3 regions of the Halomonas halophila genome follow, and region 3 is predicted to be linked to each of the others. Evidence: riboswitches for the same ligand, from Rfam matches in the RefSeq annotation. Region 3 holds a riboswitch; each other region holds the start of a gene.
The links. Region 3 has a riboswitch for thiamine pyrophosphate ahead of thiM (hydroxyethylthiazole kinase). Riboswitches for the same ligand answer to the same signal wherever they lie in the genome.
Positions count from the first base shown of each region.

Region 1: linked by a shared signal. The riboswitch ahead of thiC (phosphomethylpyrimidine synthase ThiC) and the one ahead of thiM (hydroxyethylthiazole kinase) in region 3 are both predicted to bind thiamine pyrophosphate.
Region 2: linked by a shared signal. The riboswitch ahead of QWG60_RS02855 (SLC5/6 family protein) and the one ahead of thiM (hydroxyethylthiazole kinase) in region 3 are both predicted to bind thiamine pyrophosphate.

Region 1 covers NZ_CP129121.1:1,215,004-1,221,633, reverse strand. The annotation lists gene QWG60_RS05520 (class I SAM-dependent methyltransferase) at 91-732, opposite strand; gene QWG60_RS05515 (VOC family protein) at 772-1,152, shown strand; gene QWG60_RS05510 (DUF4870 family protein) at 1,313-1,693, shown strand; gene QWG60_RS05505 (lysophospholipid acyltransferase family protein) at 1,697-2,626, shown strand; gene tenA (thiaminase II) at 2,954-3,622, shown strand; TPP riboswitch at 3,929-4,048, shown strand; gene thiC (phosphomethylpyrimidine synthase ThiC) at 4,125-6,014, shown strand; gene QWG60_RS05490 (heavy metal translocating P-type ATPase) at 6,086-6,630, opposite strand, start outside.
Region 2 covers NZ_CP129121.1:613,737-620,366, reverse strand. The annotation lists gene QWG60_RS02855 (SLC5/6 family protein) at 1-1,203, opposite strand, end outside; TPP riboswitch at 1,193-1,305, opposite strand; gene QWG60_RS02850 (hypothetical protein) at 1,418-2,095, shown strand; gene QWG60_RS02845 (hypothetical protein) at 2,221-2,970, opposite strand; gene QWG60_RS02840 (YbaY family lipoprotein) at 3,179-3,529, opposite strand; gene QWG60_RS02835 (CoA-acylating methylmalonate-semialdehyde dehydrogenase) at 3,921-5,420, opposite strand; gene katG (catalase/peroxidase HPI) at 5,862-6,630, shown strand, end outside.
Region 3 covers NZ_CP129121.1:175,065-181,694, forward strand. The annotation lists gene QWG60_RS00755 (HD domain-containing phosphohydrolase) at 1-1,641, shown strand, start outside; gene QWG60_RS00760 (serine hydrolase) at 1,680-3,089, shown strand; gene QWG60_RS00765 (DMT family transporter) at 3,181-4,056, shown strand; gene thiE (thiamine phosphate synthase) at 4,014-4,685, opposite strand; gene thiM (hydroxyethylthiazole kinase) at 4,675-5,493, opposite strand; TPP riboswitch at 5,526-5,628, opposite strand; gene QWG60_RS00780 (hypothetical protein) at 5,677-5,967, opposite strand; gene QWG60_RS00785 (ATP-binding protein) at 6,078-6,630, opposite strand, start outside.

The DNA of each region.
Region 1 (6,630 bases), 1.0 Mb from region 3:
CGCCCGGTCACGGGCGCCGCCAATCCTCCCTGGCAGGCTTTTTCGCGACACTTCGATGACGATAACAGCGTGTTATCGAACGAAGCGACCTCACGCCTTCTGCAGCAATACGACGTCGCCGGCCGGGAAGCTCACCGTCAGCTGCCAGCGCTCGGCGAGCCAGCGAAAGCTCGCCTCATCGAAGAAGCAGACGTGGGTCGGATCGAGGATGTAGTGCCAGCCGGCGAACGCCTCCACGCTTGGCGGCACCCGCTTGGTCATCAGCCCCAGCCAGCCGCCGGGCGCCAGCAGACCGAGCAGGCGCTCGAGCTCGGCGCCGGGCGCGAACAGATGCTCGACCACCTCGGTGGAGGTGATGAAATCGTAGGTGCGCTCGAGCGCCGCCGCGTCCGGCGCGTAGAAGGCGTCATAGATCGCCATCGGGTGGCCGGCCTCCTCGAACATCACCGACAGCGTCGGCCCCGGGCCGGCGCCGAAGTCGAGCCCGCGGGCGCCGGGCGAGAGCTTCGCCGCCAGCGGCTCGAACAGCCGCGACAGGAAGCGACGATAGCCGGGATCGTCGGGGGAGTTCTCGTGCTGGTCGTAGACCGCCTTCTCCTCCGCCGGCCCGAGGCGCTGATGGGCCGGCACGAACACCAGCGCACAGCGCCGGCAGCGGCGATAATCGCGTCGCGCATCGCGATGGTAGGGCGCGTGGTCGGTGGATGCGCATAGCGGACAGGTCGGCATCATCGTATTCTCTGTGGCAGGACTCACTTTCAGGAGGCATGCATGCTGTCAGGTCTGGACCACCTGGTCATCACCGTGACCGATATTTCCCGCGCCGTGGACTTCTACACCCGGGTACTGGGGCTGGACGTCCGCTATCGCGATCAGGAGCGCGTGGACCTGATGCTCGGCGACATGGCCCTGCGCCTGCACTGGACCGCCACCGATATCCAGCCACGGGCCGCCACGCCCACCCCGGGCAGCCTCGACCTGTGCCTGCGCAGCCAGCTGCCCCTCGACGAGGTCCAGCGCCACCTCGAGGCGCTCTCCATCGAGGTCGAGCTGGGGCCGGTCAGCCGCCAGGGTGCCACCGGCGAGATCGAGTCTCTCTACCTGCGCGACCCCGACGGCAACCTGCTCGAGATCAGCCGCCCCAGGCGTTGAGGGATCAGGCGACATCGCCGAGGACTTATGCCGACCTGGCTGAAGGCTTTTACCAACCTGGCTGAAGGCTCTTGCCGGCGTCGCCGATGGCATACGGTGGCATCGCCAACGCAGGCCAGTATCATGAGCGGCACGATATCCACGCTTTCAAGGACGACCGATGAACGAGCATGATCCCGCGCGCCACGACGCCGTGGTCGCCGACGACGCCCGCACCCCCGATACCACCATGGCCATGGTCGTCTACGCCCTCTACCTGGCCAGTTTCGTGGTGGGCTTCACCGGCATCATCGGCGTGGTGATCGCCTACGTATACCGCGGCAAGGGCCCGGCCTGGCTCGACGAGCACTACCGCTACCAGATCCGCACCTTCTGGATCGGCCTCGTCTATGCCGCCCTGGCCTCGCTGCTGACCCTGGTCGTGATCGGCTTCCCGCTGCTGATCGCGCTGGCGGTGTGGATGATCATCCGCTGCGTCAAGGGCTTCAAGGGCCTGCAGGAGAAGCGCGCCCCCGACAACGTCGATACCTGGCTGATCTGATCCATGGCCGACACGCAACACACCCAGGGGCGCTTTCAGGCGCGGCTGATCGCCGGCCTGTGGCGCGCCCTCGCCAACTGGCGGCCGGCCTCACTGTGGCGCCTGGCGCGCATGACCGGCCCGCTGGTGCAGCTCGGCAGCCGGCGCGAGCGCCGGGTGACCCGCATCAACCTGGCCCAGGCCTATCCCGACCGCCCCGAGGCCGAGCGCCGCCGCCTGGCGCGGCGCAGCCTGGTCCACTCCAGCGCCACCATGCTCGAGCTGGGCCTGGCCTGGATGGGCGAGCCGGACCGGGTCGAGGCCAGCATTCTCGAGGTCCACGGCCGCGAGCTGCTCGACGAGGCCCGCGCCGAGGGGCGAGGCGTCATCGTGCTGGCACCCCACTTCGGCAACTGGGAGGTGCTCAACTTCTGGCTGTCCGGGCACTTCCCCTTCACCGCCATGTACGAGCCGCCCAAGCTCGCTCCGCTGGACCCGATCATCCGCGGCGGCCGCGAGCGGCGCGGGGCCGAGCTGGTGCCGACCAATCCGCGCGGCGTGGCGGCGCTGCTCAAGGCGCTCAAGCGCGGCGAGACGGTGGGCATCCTGCCGGACCAGACGCCGAGCTGGGGCAGCGGCGTGTTCGCGCCCTTCTTCGGCCGCCAGGCCTATACCGCCACCCTGCTGCCCAAGCTGGTGGCCCGCACCGAGGCCCGGGTCGTCACCGGCGTGGCCAAGCGCGTTCGCGGCCGCGGCTTCGCGCTGCACTTCCTGGCCGCCGACGAGCGCGTCTACTCGAGCGACGAGACCACCTCGGCCGCCGGCGTGAATGCCTGCGTGGAGGCCGCCATCGCCCTGGATCCGGTCCAGTACCAGTGGGAATACAAGCGCTATCGCAAGACCCCCGAGGAACTCGAGGGCCGCGCCGACTGGAAGCGCTTCCGCGTCTACTGAGTGCCTGACCACGCCATTGGAAGTCGTTTCCAGACCGGGCTATGGCAACTGCCCGCCAAGCTGCTAGACTCGGCCCATTCGCTTGACGGGGTGCCGGTGGAACCGGCTGAGATGGCGCAGGTTCGTGCTCGACACGTTCGAGACAGAGCCCAGCGCTGGTCCCGTGGAACCTGATCCGGGTGGGTGTGGCACGCGCCGCACGTGAACCGGCGTAGGGAATCAGGCGGCGGGCCGGCGCGCCCTCCTTGTGTCCCGGCTCTCCCTCACCGCCTCCGCTACGCCCGTGCGCACCCTCCGGCATCCGCTCTCATCGGAATCGGAGGCAAGATGGGCCGTCGCTTCAGTGATCTCACCGCCGCCTGCCAGGCCGACTGGCGCGCCTACACCGAGCACGACTTCGTCCGCGCCCTGGGCGCCGGCACGCTCGAGGCGGACGCCTTCCGCCACTACCTGCAGCAGGACTACCTGTTCCTGATCCACTTCGCCCGCGCCTACGCCCTGGCCGCCTACAAGAGCCGCGACCTCGACGAGCTGCGCCAGGCCTTCGACGGCCTGAAGACCATCCTCGACGTCGAACTGGACCTGCACCGCGGCTTCTGTCGCGACTGGGGCATCACCGAAGACGACCTGGCGGCGCTGCCCGAGGCCCGCGCTACCCTGGCCTACACCCGCTTCGTGCTCGACGCCGGCAGCCGCGGCGACCTGCTCGACCTGCGCGTGGCGCTGGCCCCCTGCCTGGTGGGCTACGGCGAGATCGCCAACTGGCTCGAGGCGCAGCCGTTCACCGTGCGCGGCGACGCCAACCCCTATGACGCCTGGATCGCCATGTATCAGGGCGACGACTTCCAGCGGGCGATGCACGCCGAGATCGCCTGGCTGGACGCGCGCCTGGCCGAGGTGACGCCGGCGCGCTTCGACCAGCTGGCGCGGCTGTTCCGCGACGCTACCCGGCTGGAGATCGACTTCTGGCAGATGGGGCTGGATCGCGCGGACTGAGCTCCACCTCCTTGACTGCCGAGCTTTTCCGGCGACAAGACCACGCGAGGCGCTGTGAACCCATCCCTGGGCGCTAACTTTTGCCCTGCGGCACTCTCGCATCCTGCTCCGTTTGCAGGACCAGTGCTGGCCATCCATGGCCAGCCCGTTCGGCGAGGATCGCCTCACCCATGGCAAAAACCCTCGCTTTGTCTTGCCCCCGGCGCTCGGCTAGCACCGCGCCAGCTCGGCCCCTGGCCCACGATAGAAAAAAAGTAGGTAGGAAGAAGAAAGGCAATGACACGGCCCGCCCAGCGGCGGGCACCACCACGCTTGACGGGGTGCCGTTGAAGACGGCTGAGATCATGCGGCGCGAGGCGCCGGAGCATGGATCCCGTTGAACCTGAACTGGCTAGGACCAGCGTAGGGATCAAGCGACACGCGGCGGCGCCTCGGCGTCGGCCGCCCCTGTCCTCCCCGACGGTCCTCCCTGACGAACCACTCAAGCCAAGGGAGCACGACCATGAGCAAGACCATCCATTTCCTCAACGAGAACGCCCGCGTCGACGCCGCCGCCGTGGCCCCGCTGGCCGGCTCGCGCAAGGTCTTCGTCGAAGGCTCGCGACCCGATATCCGCGTGCCCTTCCGCGAGATCGGCCTGTCACCAACCCGCACCTCCGGCGCAGATGAAGAAAACCCGCCGCTGCTGGTCTACGACACCTCCGGCCCCTACACCGACCCCGAGGCCGACATCGACCTGCGCCGCGGCCTGCCCGAGCTGCGCCGCGACTGGATCGAGGCCCGCGACGACACCGAGTTCCTCGACGGCCCGACCTCGGAGTACGGCCGCCGCCGCGCCAACGACCCCATGCTGGCCCCACTGCGCTTCGAGCTGACCCGCACGCCCCGCCGGGCCAAGGAAGGGAAGAACGTCACCCAGCTGCACTATGCGCGCCAGGGCATCGTCACCCCCGAGATGGAATTCATCGCCATTCGGGAAAACCAGAAGCGCCAGACGATGGGCACCGAAGAGGTCGAGCGCATCCTCGGCCACCAGCACCCGGGCGAGGCCTTCGGCGCCCGCCTGCCCGAGGAGATCACCCCCGAGTTCGTGCGCGACGAGGTGGCCGCCGGCCGCGCCATCATCCCCAACAACATCAACCACCCGGAATCCGAGCCGATGATCATCGGCCGCAACTTCCTGGTGAAGATCAACGGCAACCTCGGCAACTCGGCGGTCACCTCGTCCATCGAGGACGAGGTCGACAAGATGACCTGGGGTATCCGCTGGGGCGCCGACACCATCATGGACCTGTCCACCGGGCAGAACATCCACGAGACCCGCGAGTGGATCATCCGCAACGCCCCGGTGCCGATCGGCACCGTGCCCATCTATCAGGCGCTGGAGAAGGTCAACGGCGTGGCCGAGGACCTGACCTGGGAGGTGTTCCGCGACACCCTGATCGAGCAGGCCGAACAGGGCGTCGACTACTTCACCATCCACGCCGGCGTGCTGCTGCGCTACGTGCCGCTCACCGCTAGACGCACCACCGGCATCGTCTCCCGCGGCGGCTCGATCATGGCCAAGTGGTGCCTCTACCACCACCGCGAAAGCTTCCTCTACGAGCACTTCGAGGAGATCTGCGAGATCTGCAAGCGCTACGACGTCGCCTTCTCGCTGGGCGACGGCCTGCGCCCGGGCTCGGTGGCCGACGCCAACGACGAGGCCCAGTTCGCCGAGCTCGAGACCCTGGGCGAGCTGACCCGCATCGCCTGGGAGCACGACGTCCAGGTGATGATCGAGGGCCCCGGTCACGTGCCGATGCACCTGATCAAGGAGAACATGGACAAGCAGCTCCGCGAGTGCGACGAGGCGCCCTTCTACACCCTCGGGCCGCTGACCACCGACATCGCGCCGGGCTACGACCACATCACCTCCGGCATCGGCGCGGCGATGATCGGCTGGTACGGCTGCGCCATGCTCTGCTACGTGACCCCCAAGGAGCACCTGGGCCTGCCCAACAAGGACGACGTCAAGACCGGCATCATCACCTACAAGATCGCCGCGCATGCTGCTGATCTCGCGAAGGGTCACCCGGCCGCCCAGCGCCGTGACAATGCCCTGTCGAAGGCACGCTTCGAGTTCCGCTGGGAGGACCAGTTCAACCTCGGCCTCGACCCGGACACCGCCCGCGAGTACCACGACGAGACCCTGCCCAAGGACTCGGCCAAGGTGGCCCACTTCTGCTCCATGTGCGGGCCCAAGTTCTGCTCGATGAAGATCAGCCAGGAGGTTCGCGACTACGCGGCCGACAACGGCCTCGAAGGCGACCGCGCCGCGGTGGAGCGCGGCATGGCCGAACAGGCCGAGAAGTTCCGCGACCAGGGCGCCGAGCTGTACAAGGAGGTCTGACCTCCCGCCTTGATGCAGAACGCCGCGCCGGCTGCATGCCGGCGCGGCGTTTTTCATGCGGCCAGACGGGTTCAGTTTGCCGCGGGCACGGGAGCAACGGCCTCGTTGTCTTCCGTCGAGTCACGCCCGCCCGGCGCGAAGCGCAGCAGCCGCAGGGCGTTGAGCGTGACCAGCACGGTGGCGCCGGTGTCGGCCAGGATCGCCAGCCACAGCCCGGTGATGCCGAGCACGGTGGTGACCAGGAACAGCCCCTTGAGCCCCAGGGCGATGGCGATGTTCTGGCGGATGTTGGCCATGGTCGCCCGCGCCAGCCGGATCAGCGCCGCCGCGTCGCCCACCCGGTTGCGCAGCAGCGCGCCGTCGGCGGTCTCCAGCGCCACGTCGGTCCCCGAGCCCATGGCCACGCCCACCTGGGCGCTGGCCAGCGCCGGGGCGTCGTTGATGCCGTCACCGATCATCATCGTCCGCTCATGGCCGGCCAGCTCACGGATCGCCTCGACCTTGCCCTCCGGCATAAGCCCGGCGCGACGCTCGATGCCGAGGCGCCCGGCGATGGCCGCGGCGGTGCGATCGTTGTCGCCGGTCAGCATCACCGAGCGCACGCCCAGCGCCGACA
Region 2 (6,630 bases), 440 kb from region 3:
GGCGAGACCGCCGGCCAGCGCCGCCATGGCGCTCATCCGCGCCCACAGCCCCAGCAGCACCGGCACCACGATGGCCGCGCACAGCAGATCGGCGATCAGGAACAGTCGCAGCACCGAGAGCCCCTGCAGGGCGATCGCCACCACCGGCACCATCAGCGCCACGGTGACCCACCGCGCCGCCCTGAGCGACAGGCCGCGACGGCCGCTGCCGGCCACCACCAGCGAGGCGATGCCGTTCTGCAGGGTATCGACGCTGGAGGCCACCAGGGTCACCGCCAGCACCAGCGCCGGCAGCGCCAGCCAGCCCGGCGCCTCGGCGAGCAGCGCGAAGAACGGGATCGGCGGCTCGCCCAGCGACACGCCCGCCATGGCGGCCAGCATGCCGAGGCCGCCGACCACCGCCACCACCAGCACGGTGATGCCGCCGCCCAGCCAGGCGCCGCGCCCCAGCGCCCGGTCGTCCCGGGCCGCCCACACCCGCTGCCAGTAGCCCTGATGGAAGAGGTTGGCCGCGGTCACCGCGATCACCAGCGTCAGCGCCACGGACAGGGCATCCGCGGCGGGGATCGACGGCAGCGCGGCCTCGGCCGGCAGCTCGGGCAACCGGGCCAGCGCCACGCCGCCCACCACCCCCAGCAGGGCCAGCAGCAGCCAGGCCTGCCAGCGGTCGGTGGCCAGGCTCGCACGCAGCCCGCCCAGCGCGGTGTAGAGCAGGGTCGCCACCGCCACGCCGACCACCACCAGCGCCACCGGGACGTCCGACAGCAGCCCGGTGATGGCGCCGATGGCGGTCAGCTCGGCGGCCAGGAAGCAGCCCATGTACAGCACCGAGACCAGCGCCACCCAGCGGCGGATGCCGGCGCCGAAACAGGCCTCGGCGTACTCGCCGATGCTGCGCCCCTCCGGCAGGCGACGGCGGATGGCCGGGCCGAAGGCGCCGAGCACGATGAACGGCAGCGCCGAGCCGATGGCATAGCCGGCCAGACCCAGCGGGCCGACGAAGGCGCCGATCTCGGGCGGCGCGAAGAGGATCCAGGCCCCCATGCCGGAGGCCAGGAAGGAGAGCCCCAGGGTCGGGGCCGACTGGGAGTTGCGGGCGGTAACGTAGTCGTCGAGCGGGCCGTCGGCCCGGCGGGCACGCAGGCCCAGAACGGTGAAACACAAAAGCGCCGCGCCAAGCACGGCTGACGTCAGATAAGGCATGTCGCACTTCCTCCGCCGGTGTGAACCGGATCAGGTTCCAGGGTCAGCGACGCACGCTCTCTCAGCCCCGCCGATGCCGGCGAGACTCCCCTGGCGACAGTGAATGGATTGTAGTGGCGATCCTCAAGACAGGGCCAAAATGGCCGATATCCGGATTGCCACGCCAGCATGACACATCCTTCCCGCCATTCGAACAACCAGCCCGGACCCCGCCATGCCGTTTACCGAAGCCAAGGAACACGCCCCCGGTTGCCTGCACCAGATCTTCGCCGAGCCCTACGCCGCCTTCGACAACGGCGTCCCCGAGCGCCAGCTGCACCTGCGCATCGCCCTCCAGGCGCTGCTGGAGGCGCCGATGCGCGAAGGGCGACTGACGCTCAGGGTGATCCACGGCTGGGAGAACGGCGGCTGCGCCCCCGAAGACCTGCGACATGGCGACCATGCGCTGGGCAAGACGGCCGACCTGCGTGCGATCGCCGAGCGCTACCAGCAGGCGCTGGACCGTCTCGCCCCGCTGCCGGGCGAGGCCGACAGCCTGCTCGCCGAGCCGCTGGCCAGTGCCATCGCCGGCGCCGAGGCCGACGGCCTCGAGGTCGACTCAGAGACTCGAGACAACCCGGCCCGCTGGCCGGCGTTTCCCCGCGGCCTGTCGCTGTATACCTTCTTCAAGGTCTATCACCGCCTGACCTACGGCGAGGACGAGGCCTACCGCTCGATCCGCTGCAATACGCCCGAGGGCAGCCGCGAGATCCACGAATTCCATCTGGAGGAAGGCGAATTCGCCATCGTTCGCCCCGCCGCCGACGAACCCGGCGAGTGCGTGCTGGTGCTGCACGTGGGCCAGCTGGAACCGCTGAGCGAGCTGCTGGAGATGGCCCATATCCGCCCCTAGGCGATACCGGAGCGGGGCCTCAGGAGGAGGCAGAAGCTTCCATGGAAGGGGCCAGGATCGCCTGAGACGTCATTGATCTTTAGCGCTTCGGAGGCGACCAGCGGCCCCCTACTCACCGCTGCCGTTCAAGGCAACAGCAGCTTCGCGGTGAGGTTGAGGGTGTCCGAGGCGCTCACCCCCTCGTCGTAGAAGTTGTGCTCATAGCTGGCCGTGAACTGCACCGGATACTCCTGAATCCTCACCAGCTTGTTGAGCGCAACGCCCAGGGGCAGGCTCACCCAATCATGCTGCTCCCAGTCATAGGTGATCGACATGTCGGAGGCCCCCGCCGACCAACCATTCCCGAGGCTGTAGTTCACGATCGGCTGCACGATCGAGATATTCACGTCGCGGTAGTCGTCGTCTCCCGCCACCGTGAACACGTTCTGGTTGAACAGCCCCCATATCCCCCAGGGTTGGCTGGCCACGAAGCCCACGGCGGGACCGAGGCCCCATTTCTCGGCGCTCAGGCCGTCTTCCCCGGTCGGCAACAGCGCTACCGCACCCACGCCGAATCGCCCCCATGACCGGTCGAAGGTCACCAGGTCGAAGAGTGTCATGTCGGACCAGCCGCTCGAGTCATTCGGCGAGTCGGTCACGTAAGGCGCGGTGAGCCGGAAGATGTTGCTGGAGTCGCCCAGCGAGAACGGAATGGCGGCGCGGAACTGCATGCGGTTTCCGTCCTCGTCGTCGAGGTTGTGGTACCGGTACGTGTAGAAGTCCTGCAGCTGGAAGGCCATGACGGAGGCCGTCGGATCATTGGCTTCCGAGCCCAGGCCATCTTGCTGAGCGCTGGCTATCCCCGGGTAAAACATGGCAAAGAAGGTGGCGATCATCAGTGCATTTCGTGCAAGCATCCGTGGCTCCCTGGTCTCCGGTTTTCTTTCCCCATGCCCGGATAGGCATGCCCACAGCAGGCAGGCACGTTTCATGTCCGCAGACGTGGCACCCGTGATGCCCCACGGATGGCTCGCTGGCGCACCTGCAGAGCCAAAGCCGAAGGAAACTCGCGAGGGGGGAAATCTCCCTCGGCCCCAGCAACGCTTACTGCCGCGAGACCCTGATGCGCACGGGGTCGGCCGCCTCGCCGGCGAAGGGATCAACGTGCTCCGTACTGGTGAACAGTAGCTCACCGTCGTGAACGATCCGTGCCCGCAGTCCGTAAGTCATGCGCTCGTCGATGGCCTGAGGATCATAGACCAGCCGGAACGGATAAGGGGGCTGGGCGCCCTCGACGGTGTAGGTGTAATCGGTGAGCACGGTGGCGGGCGCATCCGCGCGCGACTGATCCTCGAGCGTCACGATGACCTCGGCTCCCGGGGGCAGCGCCATGCGCTCGCGATACCACACCTCGCCGCTGATGACCCGCATCAGGGAGTTGTCCGGCTGCTGCATCGACGACTCCCCCGCCCTCTGTGGCTGACTGCATGCCGCCAGCAACAGGACGAGAGTGCCAATCATCCAGGGACCGGTCACTGCCGCGATTCCGTTTTTCGATCTCATTGATGACTCCTTCATGTACCAGGGCGGAGAGAAGACTCGTCACCGCTGGCCGCGTCACCCCGGATAGGCCCGTGGCGCCAAGGCGGGTTCATTCCCGTCGACACTCCATCAAGTTAGCAAGGTTTCCACGTACCGCCAGAGCAAGCGGGAGGCCTGACATGACCCGGGTCATGGAATCCCCCGGGCGCCGAACGCCGTACCGTCTACCGGGCAAGCCGCCCCAACCACGACGGCCCCGCCTCTCCCGAGGCGGGGCCGTCGATGATCGCCGAGCGGGATGGGATCAGCTCAGCGAGATGGTGCTGTTGATGCCGCCGGAGACGTTTTCCGGCTCGAACCAGCGGGCGGTGACGGTCTTGGTCTGGGTCCAGAAGCCGATCGCCTGCTTGCCGTTGGGTCCCAGGTCGCCGAGCTTGGAGGCCCGCGAGCCGGTGAAGCTGAAGTAGGCCACCGGCACCGGAATCGGCACGTTGATGCCCACCTGGCCGACGTCGATCTCGGTCTCGAAGCGGCGAGCCACCCAGCCGGAGTTGGTGAAGATCGAGGTGCCGTTGCCGTTGGGATTGGCGTTGATGAACTCGATCGCCTCGTCGAGCGTCTCGGCGCTCACCACGCACAGCACCGGGCCGAAGATCTCCTCGCGGTAGATGGTCATCTCGGCGGTCACGTCGGCGAACAGGGTCGGGCCGACGAAGTTGCCCTCCGGATAGCCCTCGACCTCACGGCCACGACCGTCGACCAGCAGCCGGGCGCCCTCCTGCTCGCCGGCGGCGATCAGGTCCTCCACCCGCGCCTTGGCGGCCGGCGACACCAGCGGGCCGAGGTCGGCGTCACGCTGGGTGCCGGGGCCGACCTTCATGTGGCGGGCGCCCTCGACCAGCTCGTCCAGCCAGTCGCGAGCCTCGCCCACCAGCACCACCACCGAGTTGGCCATGCAGCGCTGGCCGGCGGCGCCGAAGGCCGAGCCCAGCAGGTTGTTGATGGCCTGGCTGCGGTTGGCGTCGGGCATCACCACACAGTGGTTCTTGGCCCCCATCATCGCCTGGGCGCGCTTGCCGGCCTCGGCGGCGCGGCGATAGAGCTGGGTGCCGACGTGGGTCGAGCCGATGAACGACACCGCCTTGATGTCCGGATGATCGCAGAGGCGATTGGCCACGTCCGGGCCGCCGTGGACCACGTTGAGCACGCCGGCCGGCACGCCGGCCTCGTGGGCCAGCTCGACCAGCCGCATGGTCGAGCTCGGATCCTGCTCGGAGGGCTTGAGCACGAAGGTGTTTCCGGTGGCGATGGCCAGCGGGAACATGAAGCACGGCAGCATGATCGGGAAGTTGAAGGCGGTGATCCCGGCGCCCACGCCCAGCGGCTGATTGAGGGTGTAGACGTCGACCTCGGTGGCGGCGTTCTCGGCCAGCTCGCCGAGCTGCAGCGAGGTGATCGAGCAGGCGTGCTCCACCACCTCGAGGCCACGACCCACCTCGCCGGCGGCGTCCGGCAGGGTCTTGCCGTGCTCCTCGGTGATCAGCGCGGCCAGCTCCTCGGTGTGCTCGCGGATCAGCGCCTGCAGCTTCAGCATGATGCGCTGACGCTTGGCCAGCGGCGTGCGACGCCATTCCTGGAAGGCTGCCCTGGCGCTGGCCACGGCGCGATCGACCTCCTCCAGGGTGCAGAACGGCACCCGGGCGACCACCTCCTGGGTGGCCGGATTGAGTACGTCGCGCCATTCCTGGCTCTGCGAGGTGACGGCCTGGCCATCGATATACAGCGGGATCTCTCTGACGGACATCTAGCGGCTCCTTTGGCGGCCCCGGGGAGAGGCTCCCTGCCCTCCCCCGGGTTCGCGGTTTGTGATTGTTATCCGATGTTCGGCCCCGTTAATGCATCGACGGGGCCGGATCGAGAACAGCGAAACGCTCATGCGGGGCTCATGATTACCGAGCCATCGAGTGTAGGGAGGCCGCGAATCGCCAGGCAACCAGGGGGCGACCAATGGACGACGGCCGGCCACGCCGAACGGGGCCGGCCTCGTATCGTCAAAGGACGATAAAGGTTTGCTATCAACTTGTTCAGGAAAGAAAAATGGCAGTCGCCCCAGTCATCACTAAGCTATGTGAAAGAGGCTAGAGGCCCGCTTGGATGTACCGGATTCCCGGCATTCGGCAACAAGGGCGGCGACGTGACCTCTATCGATACTGGAGCACACGACCACGCGATGAAGGAGTACGAGATGGGTGACGCAACACAGCAAGGCGGCGCGGGCAAGTGCCCGGTCATGCACGGCGGCATGACCGAAACCGGCACCTCGGTCATGGACTGGTGGCCCAATGCCCTCAACCTCGACATCCTCCACCAGCACGACCGCAAGACCGACCCGATGGGCGACGACTTCGACTATCGCCAGGAAGTCCGCAAGCTCGACTTCGAGGCGCTGAAGAAGGACATGCACGCCCTGATGACCGACAGTCAGGCGTGGTGGCCGGCCGACTGGGGCCACTACGGCGGCCTGATGATCCGCATGGCCTGGCACGCCGCCGGCTCCTACCGCATCGCCGACGGCCGAGGCGGCGGCGGCACCGGCAACCAGCGCTTCGCCCCGCTCAACAGCTGGCCGGACAACGGCAACCTCGACAAGGCACGGCGCCTGCTGTGGCCGCTCAAGAAGAAGTACGGCAACAAGGTCAGCTGGGCCGACCTGTTCATCCTCGCCGGCAACGTCGCCTACGAGTCCATGGGCTTCAAGACCTTCGGCTTCTCCTTCGGTCGCGAGGACATCTGGCATCCCGAGAAGGACGTCTACTGGGGCGCCGAGAAGGAATGGCTGGCCCCCTCCGATGAGCGCTACGGCGACGTCGACAAGCCCGACACCATGGAGAACCCGCTGGCCGCGGTGCAGATGGGCCTGATCTACGTGAACCCCGAGGGGGTCAATGGCCAGCCCGACCCGCTGAAGACCGCCGAACAGGTTCGCGAGACCTTCTCCCGCATGGCCATGAACG
Region 3 (6,630 bases):
ACGCTGCTCGCCACCGTCCTCGAGGACCTGCTGAACATCACCGACAGCCGCCACGGCGCCATCTACCTCGAGGACGAGAGCGATCCCACCCGCTTCGCCTGTGAGGCCGAGCAGGGCCAGGGCGATCCCGACGATCCGCTGCCGGCGTGCCTGACCCTGAAGGCCCCCGACGAGACCGGCATGGCGGCGCTGGAGCGCCGGGCCGCGGCCAGCGGCTATCTGGTGCAGCCGCTGTGCAATCGCAGTGGCCATCGCATGGGGCTGCTGATACTGGCGCTGCGCGCGTCGGGATCGGGCGGCGATCGTTCCTGGCGGCGCTTCGTCGAGGAGCTCTCCGGGGCGGCGGCGGTGGCCATCGAGACCCGCCGCCTGCTGGAGGGCGAGAAGCGCCTGCTGGACGCCATCGTCGAGCTGATCGCCGGAGCCACCGACGCCAAGTCGGCGCATACCGGCGGCCACTGTTCGAGGGTGCCGCAGCTGGCCGAGATGCTGCTGGAGGGCGCCCACCGCTCGACCAGCGGCCCCTTCGCCGACGAGACGCTGGATGACGACCGTCGCACCGCCTTCCACCTGGCGGCCTGGCTGCACGACTGCGGCAAGCTGACCACGCCCGACGAGGTCATGGAGAAGGCCACCAAGCTGGAGGCCCGCTACAACCGCATCCACGAGATCCGCACCCGCTTCGAGGTGCTGTGGCGCGACGCCGACGTCGCCTACTGGCGCGGGCTCGCCGAGGGCGGCGACGAACCCGCGCTGGCCGAGGCGCGACGGCGCCGGCAGGACGAGCTGCAGGAGGCCTTCCGGCTGGTGGCCGAGCTCAACCGCGGCGGCGAGGCGGTCGACGAGACTCGCCTGGCGCGGCTCGAGGCGATCGCCGACTGGCGCTGGTGGCGCCACTTCGACGACCGCCTCGGCGTGTCCGAGGATGAGTCCGCACGACTGGCGCGCGAGCCCGAAGCCCCGCCGCCCGCCGAGGAGCGGCTGCTGGCCGATCGCCCCCGGGACCGCCTCGACTGGGCCGTCGCGCCCCCGCCGGTGGCCGAGGGCGACCCGCGCAACCGCTGGGGCTTCGCCATGCAGCCGCCCGAGGTGGCCGGCGACCAGGGCGAGCTCTACAACCTGCGGGTGGCCCGCGGCACGCTCAACGACGTCGAGCGCTTCCGCATCCAGGAGCACATCGTCCAGACCATCATGATGCTCGAGTCGCTGCCCTGGCCGGCACACCTGCGGCGGGTGCCGACCATCGCCGGCAACCATCACGAGCGCATGGACGGCCGGGGCTATCCGCGCCGGCTGGTGCTGGCCGAGGCCAGTCTGGAGGAGCGCATCATGGCGGTGGCCGACGTCTTCGAGGCGCTGACCGCCGCCGACCGGCCCTACAAGCCGGGTCTGACGCTGTCGCGCTCGCTGTCGATCCTGGCCGGCATGGCCCGCGACGGCCATCTGGATCCCGACATCTTCGTCCTGCTGCTCGACAGCGGGGTGTGGCGCGACTACGCCGAGCGCTTCCTGGCGCCGGCGCAGATCGACGAGGTGGACATCGACGCGCTCAAGAACGAGGCTGGATGTCCGACAATGAAAAGTGGAAATGGCGCCTCGGGCCGCGTTTCGCCCTGTACAGGGCAGGCCCCTGGGTCATAATGCACTCATAAAGCGCGTCATTCTTCAGGGGAACACCGATGCTGCCGACTCCGATTTCCGGCTGGCGAGTGAGTCTGCTCGCCGCCCTCGTCATGGCCAGCGTGCTGCTGGCACCGCTCGCCCAGGCCGAGAATCCCCGCTATGCGGGCATCGTCATCGACGCCGACTCCCACGAGATCCTCTACGCCGAGAACGCCGATGCGCCGCGCTATCCGGCCTCGTTGACCAAGATGATGACCCTCTACATGCTGTTCGAGGCCATCGAAGGGCGCAGCATGAGCCTGGGGCAGCCGCTGCCGGTGTCGCGGGCGGCGGCGGCCATGCCGGCCACCAAGCTCTATCTCAAGCCGGGCGACAGCATCCCGGTGGAGACCGCCATCGAGTCGCTGGTGGTGCGCTCGGCCAACGACGTGGCGGTGGTCGTCGCCGAGGCGCTGGGCGGCAGCGAGCGCCACTTCGCGCGGATGATGACCGAGCGCGCCCGCGAGCTCGGCATGCGCCACACCACCTTCCGCAACGCCTCCGGCCTGCCGGACGACGCCCAGGTCACCACCGCCCGCGACATGGCGGTGCTGGCCCGTCGGCTGATGCTCGATTTCCCGCAGTACTACCACTATTTCTCGCTGCAGGACTTCACCTGGCGCGGCAACACCTACCGCGGCCACAATCGCCTGCTGGCCAACTACCCGGGCGCCGACGGCCTCAAGACCGGCTTCATCCGCGCCTCCGGCTTCAACGTCGCCACTTCGGCGGTGCACGGCGGCCGGCGCATGCTCTCGGTGGTGATGGGCGGCTTCACCGCCGCCTCCCGCGACGAGCACATGGCCGACCTGCTGAACCGCGGCTTCGCCCGCGCCGCCCTGGCCGACGGCCACGGCTGGCTGGCCCGCACCGAGATCGCCGACGAGCGCCTGATGCCGCTGCCGGGCCGCACGCTGCCGCCGGCCGGTCAGATGCTGGCGAGCCGCGACAGCGCCGCGCCGGCACCGGCCGCGACGGTATCCGCCCGGGCGCCCGAGCCGGCCTCGACGCCGGCGGCCAGCGAGCCGAGCCGCGCCGCCGCGCCGGGGCCGGTGGTACAGGAGGTCGCCGCCCCCTCGCCGGACGAGGCGATCGTGGCCTCGGCGCCGAGCGCCGACGCGGCCGTCGGCGGTGCGGCGGAGGCGGATCCGCTGACCGCGCTGATCGACCGCGACGAGCGGACCGGCGGCTGGGGCGTGCAGGTCGGCGCCTTCAGCGACGCCGATCACGCTCGTCGCCTGGCCGACCGCGCCGCGGCCCGACTGGCCGCGGAGCTGGATGACGCCCGGGTCGACGTGCCCTGGGTGGCGCAAGCCGGCGTCTACCGGGCGCGGTTGGTCGATCTGGGCGAGCGCCAGGCCCGCAGCGCCTGCCAGCGTCTCCAGTCCCAGGGCATGGACTGCATGGTGGTCCAGGCCTCGCTCTGACCCTCGGTTCCGGCCCCTCTCACCGCCCCGACGGTCAGGCCGTCGGGGCGGTGTCGTTTCCCCTCCCTCGACGCGCGCACGGAGGCGCTGCATGGCTCCCTCTCTGAAAGGCATCCTGTTCATGTGCGGCGGCGTGCTGTGTCTGGCCCTGGGCGATGCCCTCACCAAGTGGCTGGGCGCGGTGCATTCGCCGCTGCAGATCATCTTCTTCCGCACCCTGGTGTCGCTGCCGCTGATCGTGCTGATCGCGCGCTTCAATGGCGGCCTGCGCACCCTCGGCACGCGGCGTCCGGGTGTGCACCTGCTGCGCGGCCTGATCTTCACCGCCACCATGATCACCTTCATGTGGGGGCTGGTGCTGCTGCCGCTGGCCACCGCCACGGCGATCGCCTTCGCCGCGCCGCTGTTCGTGACGCTGCTGTCGGTGCCCTTGCTCGGCGAGCGGGTCGACCGTCCGACCTGGCTGGCCACGCTGCTCGGCTTCGTCGGGGTGCTGGTGGTGGTGCGGCCCGGGGCGGCCGGTTTCCAGCCCGCCATGCTGGTGGTGGTCGCCGCGGCGCTGTTCTATGCCCTGACCATGATCACCGCGCGCCGCTACGGCGAAGGGGAGCACCTCTGGGCCATGGTCTTCTACACCACCCTGGTGCCCTGCCTGGCCGCCTCCCTGACCCTGCCCTGGGTCTGGCAGGCCCCGGCGCCGCTGCACTGGCTGGGCTTCCTGGGCGCTGGCGTGCTCGGCGTCGGCGCCATGGTGGGCCTGACCCAGGCCTTCCGCTACGCCCCGGCGGCCATTGCCGCGCCCTTCGACTACACGGCACTGCTGTGGGCGACCCTGCTGGGCTGGGGCTTCTGGGGCGAGATGCCCGACCCCTGGGTGTTCGCCGGCGGCAGCCTGATCATCGCCAGCGGCCTGGCCATCGCCTATCAGGAGCGGCGCGTCGCGCTGAACCGGCGGCCTTCCCTGTGACGCAGGTCGCGTCGGCGACCCGGCGGGAAGGCGCGGGCGGCGGCCTCCGGGTCCGGGGTGCCGCAGATCGCCGAGACCACCGCCAGGCCGCCGGCACCGGCGCGGCGCACCGCCTCGACGTGCTCGACCTTGAGCCCGCCGATCGCCACCGTGGGCAGCGGGCTGGCGGCGGCCAGCGCCGCCAGGCCGTCGACGCCCAGCGGCGCGGCATGGTCCTGCTTGGTGGCCGTGGCGAACACCGGGCCGAGGCCCAGGTAGTCGAGGCGCCCGGCGTCCAGCCGTGCCAGCTGTTCGTGGGTCTGCACCGAGAGGCCGAGGATGGCGTCCGGGCCCAGCGCGGCACGGGCATCGGCGACCTCGCCGTCGTCCTGGCCGATGTGCAGGCCGTCGGCCCGACTGGCCAGCGCGACCTCGAGGCGGTCGTTGATGATCAACGGCACGCCGCTGCCGGCCAGGGCAGCCTTCAGGCGCCGGGCCAGCGGGATCATCTCGGCGTCGGCGGCGTGCTTGTCGCGCAGCTGGACGACGCTGACGCCGCCGCGCACCGCGGCCCGTACGGTCTGCTCCACGCCGAGGGCGGCGCACAGCTCGGGGTCGGTGACCAGGTAGAGGGACAGATCAAGGCGCATCGGTGAGCTCCAGGTGGATACGGTCGGCCAGCGGCGTAGCGAGGGTGTCGGGATCGAGGGCATAGAGGGCGTCGAGGAAGGCCACGGCGAAGCTGCCGGGGCCGGCGGCGGTCTCGGCGGCGATCTCCCCGGCCGCGGCGTAGGCGGTCAGCGCCGCCACCGTGGCCTCGAACGGATCCTCGGCGCCGGCCAGGAAGGCGCCGACCACGCCGGTCAGGGCGCAGCCCATGGTGGTGACGCGAGGCATCAGCGCATGGCCGCCGCAGACCCGCGTCAGGCGTCGGCCGTCGGTGACCAGGTCGACCTCGCCGGTGACCGCCACCACGGTGGCATGCTCGCGGGCCAGCGCCACGGCGGCGCGCTCGGCGCTGTCGGCGCTGTCGGTGCTGTCCACGCCGCGCCCGCCGCCGCCCTGTCGGGCCAGCGCCAGGATCTCCGAGGCGTTGCCGCGGATCGCGGTCGGCCCCAGCGCCAGCAGCCGGGCGCCGGCCTGGCGACGAAAGCGGGTGGCGCCCACCGCCACCGGGTCGAGCACCCAGGGCGTGTCGGCGTCATTGGCGGCGCGGGCGGCGTCGTCCATGGCGTCGAGCCAGTGGGGCGAGAGGGTGCCGATGTTCAGCGTCAGGGCGGTGGCCAGGCCGGCGAACTCGGCGGCCTCCTCGCGGGCGTGGACCATGGCGGGCGAGGCGCCCAGCGCCAGCAGCGCGTTGGCCATGAAGTTCATCGCCACGTGGTTGGTGATGTTGTGAACCAGCGGGGTGGTGCGGCGCACGCGCGCCAGATGCGGCGCGGGATCGAGGGAATGCATCGGGCCTCCTGGCGACGGGAGGCGCGGCCACCGAGGGAGCCGGCACGACTCCCTCCGCCGGCATTATCCGGGTCAGGTAGTGAGGGTGCCTCTCAGCCGCGGCGGATCATCGCCCCGGCGCCCCTGTCGTCGGGCCTCACTATCGCCCTTCGTCCGATGCATGTAAAGCCGGCGGGCGTCGCCTCAGGCGGCCAGCTGGAGCACGGCCAGGGTCAGCAGGCTGGCCTGGGAGACGCTCTGGAGATCGGCGCTCATGCCGTTGCCTTCCTCCTCGGGTTCGAGGCGCATCGCCGCGTTCAGGGGGCGAAGCAGCAAGGCGGCGCCGGCGGCCAGGGCGACCAACGCCAGCGGCAGGCTACCCACGCCCCAGGGGCTGATCAGCCATTCGACGACGAGCAGCAGCACGCCGCCCAGGGCCAGCCACAGGGGGCGGCGCAGGGCGGCGTCGAGAGAGGTCGGGGGCATGGCGTGCATGTCGATGTCTCCTTTCCGGTTGTCGTTGGGCTATTCAGCCCACCACCGTAACGGCGTTGGCTTAAAGTCGGCTTACACCAACGCTAAGGGAGCGACATGACGATGCCGTGTCAGGCGCGGGGCAGCCGCACGCTCACGCGCAGCCCGCCGCCGGGGGCGTCGCCCAGCGTCAGGCGGCCGCCGTGGCGCTGTACCAGACGGTCGACGATGGACAGTCCGAGGCCGGCCCCGGCTCCCGCACCGCCGCGGTGGAAGCGCGCCAGCGCCTGCTGGCGGCCGTCCTCGGGGATGCCGGGACCGCTGTCGTCCACCCGCAGCACCAGCACTCGCTCTTCCGCCGTCAGTGCCACGTCGATGCGGCTGCCGGCGGGGGAGTGACGGATGGCGTTGCCGACCAGGTTCTTGATCAGGGTGGTGACGGCGCCGGGCTCGGTGGTCAGCGCCCAGTCGGCCGCCTCGTCGGCCTCCAAGTGCAGGCTCTGGTCGTGGTCGGTGGCCAGCGGCATCAGCTCGGCCAGCGACTCGCGCACCTCGTGCAGCAGGTCGATGCGCTGATCCGGGGCGCCTTCCTGCTCCGGGTCCAGGCGTGCCAGGGTCAGCAGCTGGCCGACCAGCCGGGTGGCGCGGGCCAGGCCGTCGCGCAACAGGGTCAGCGCCTCGCGC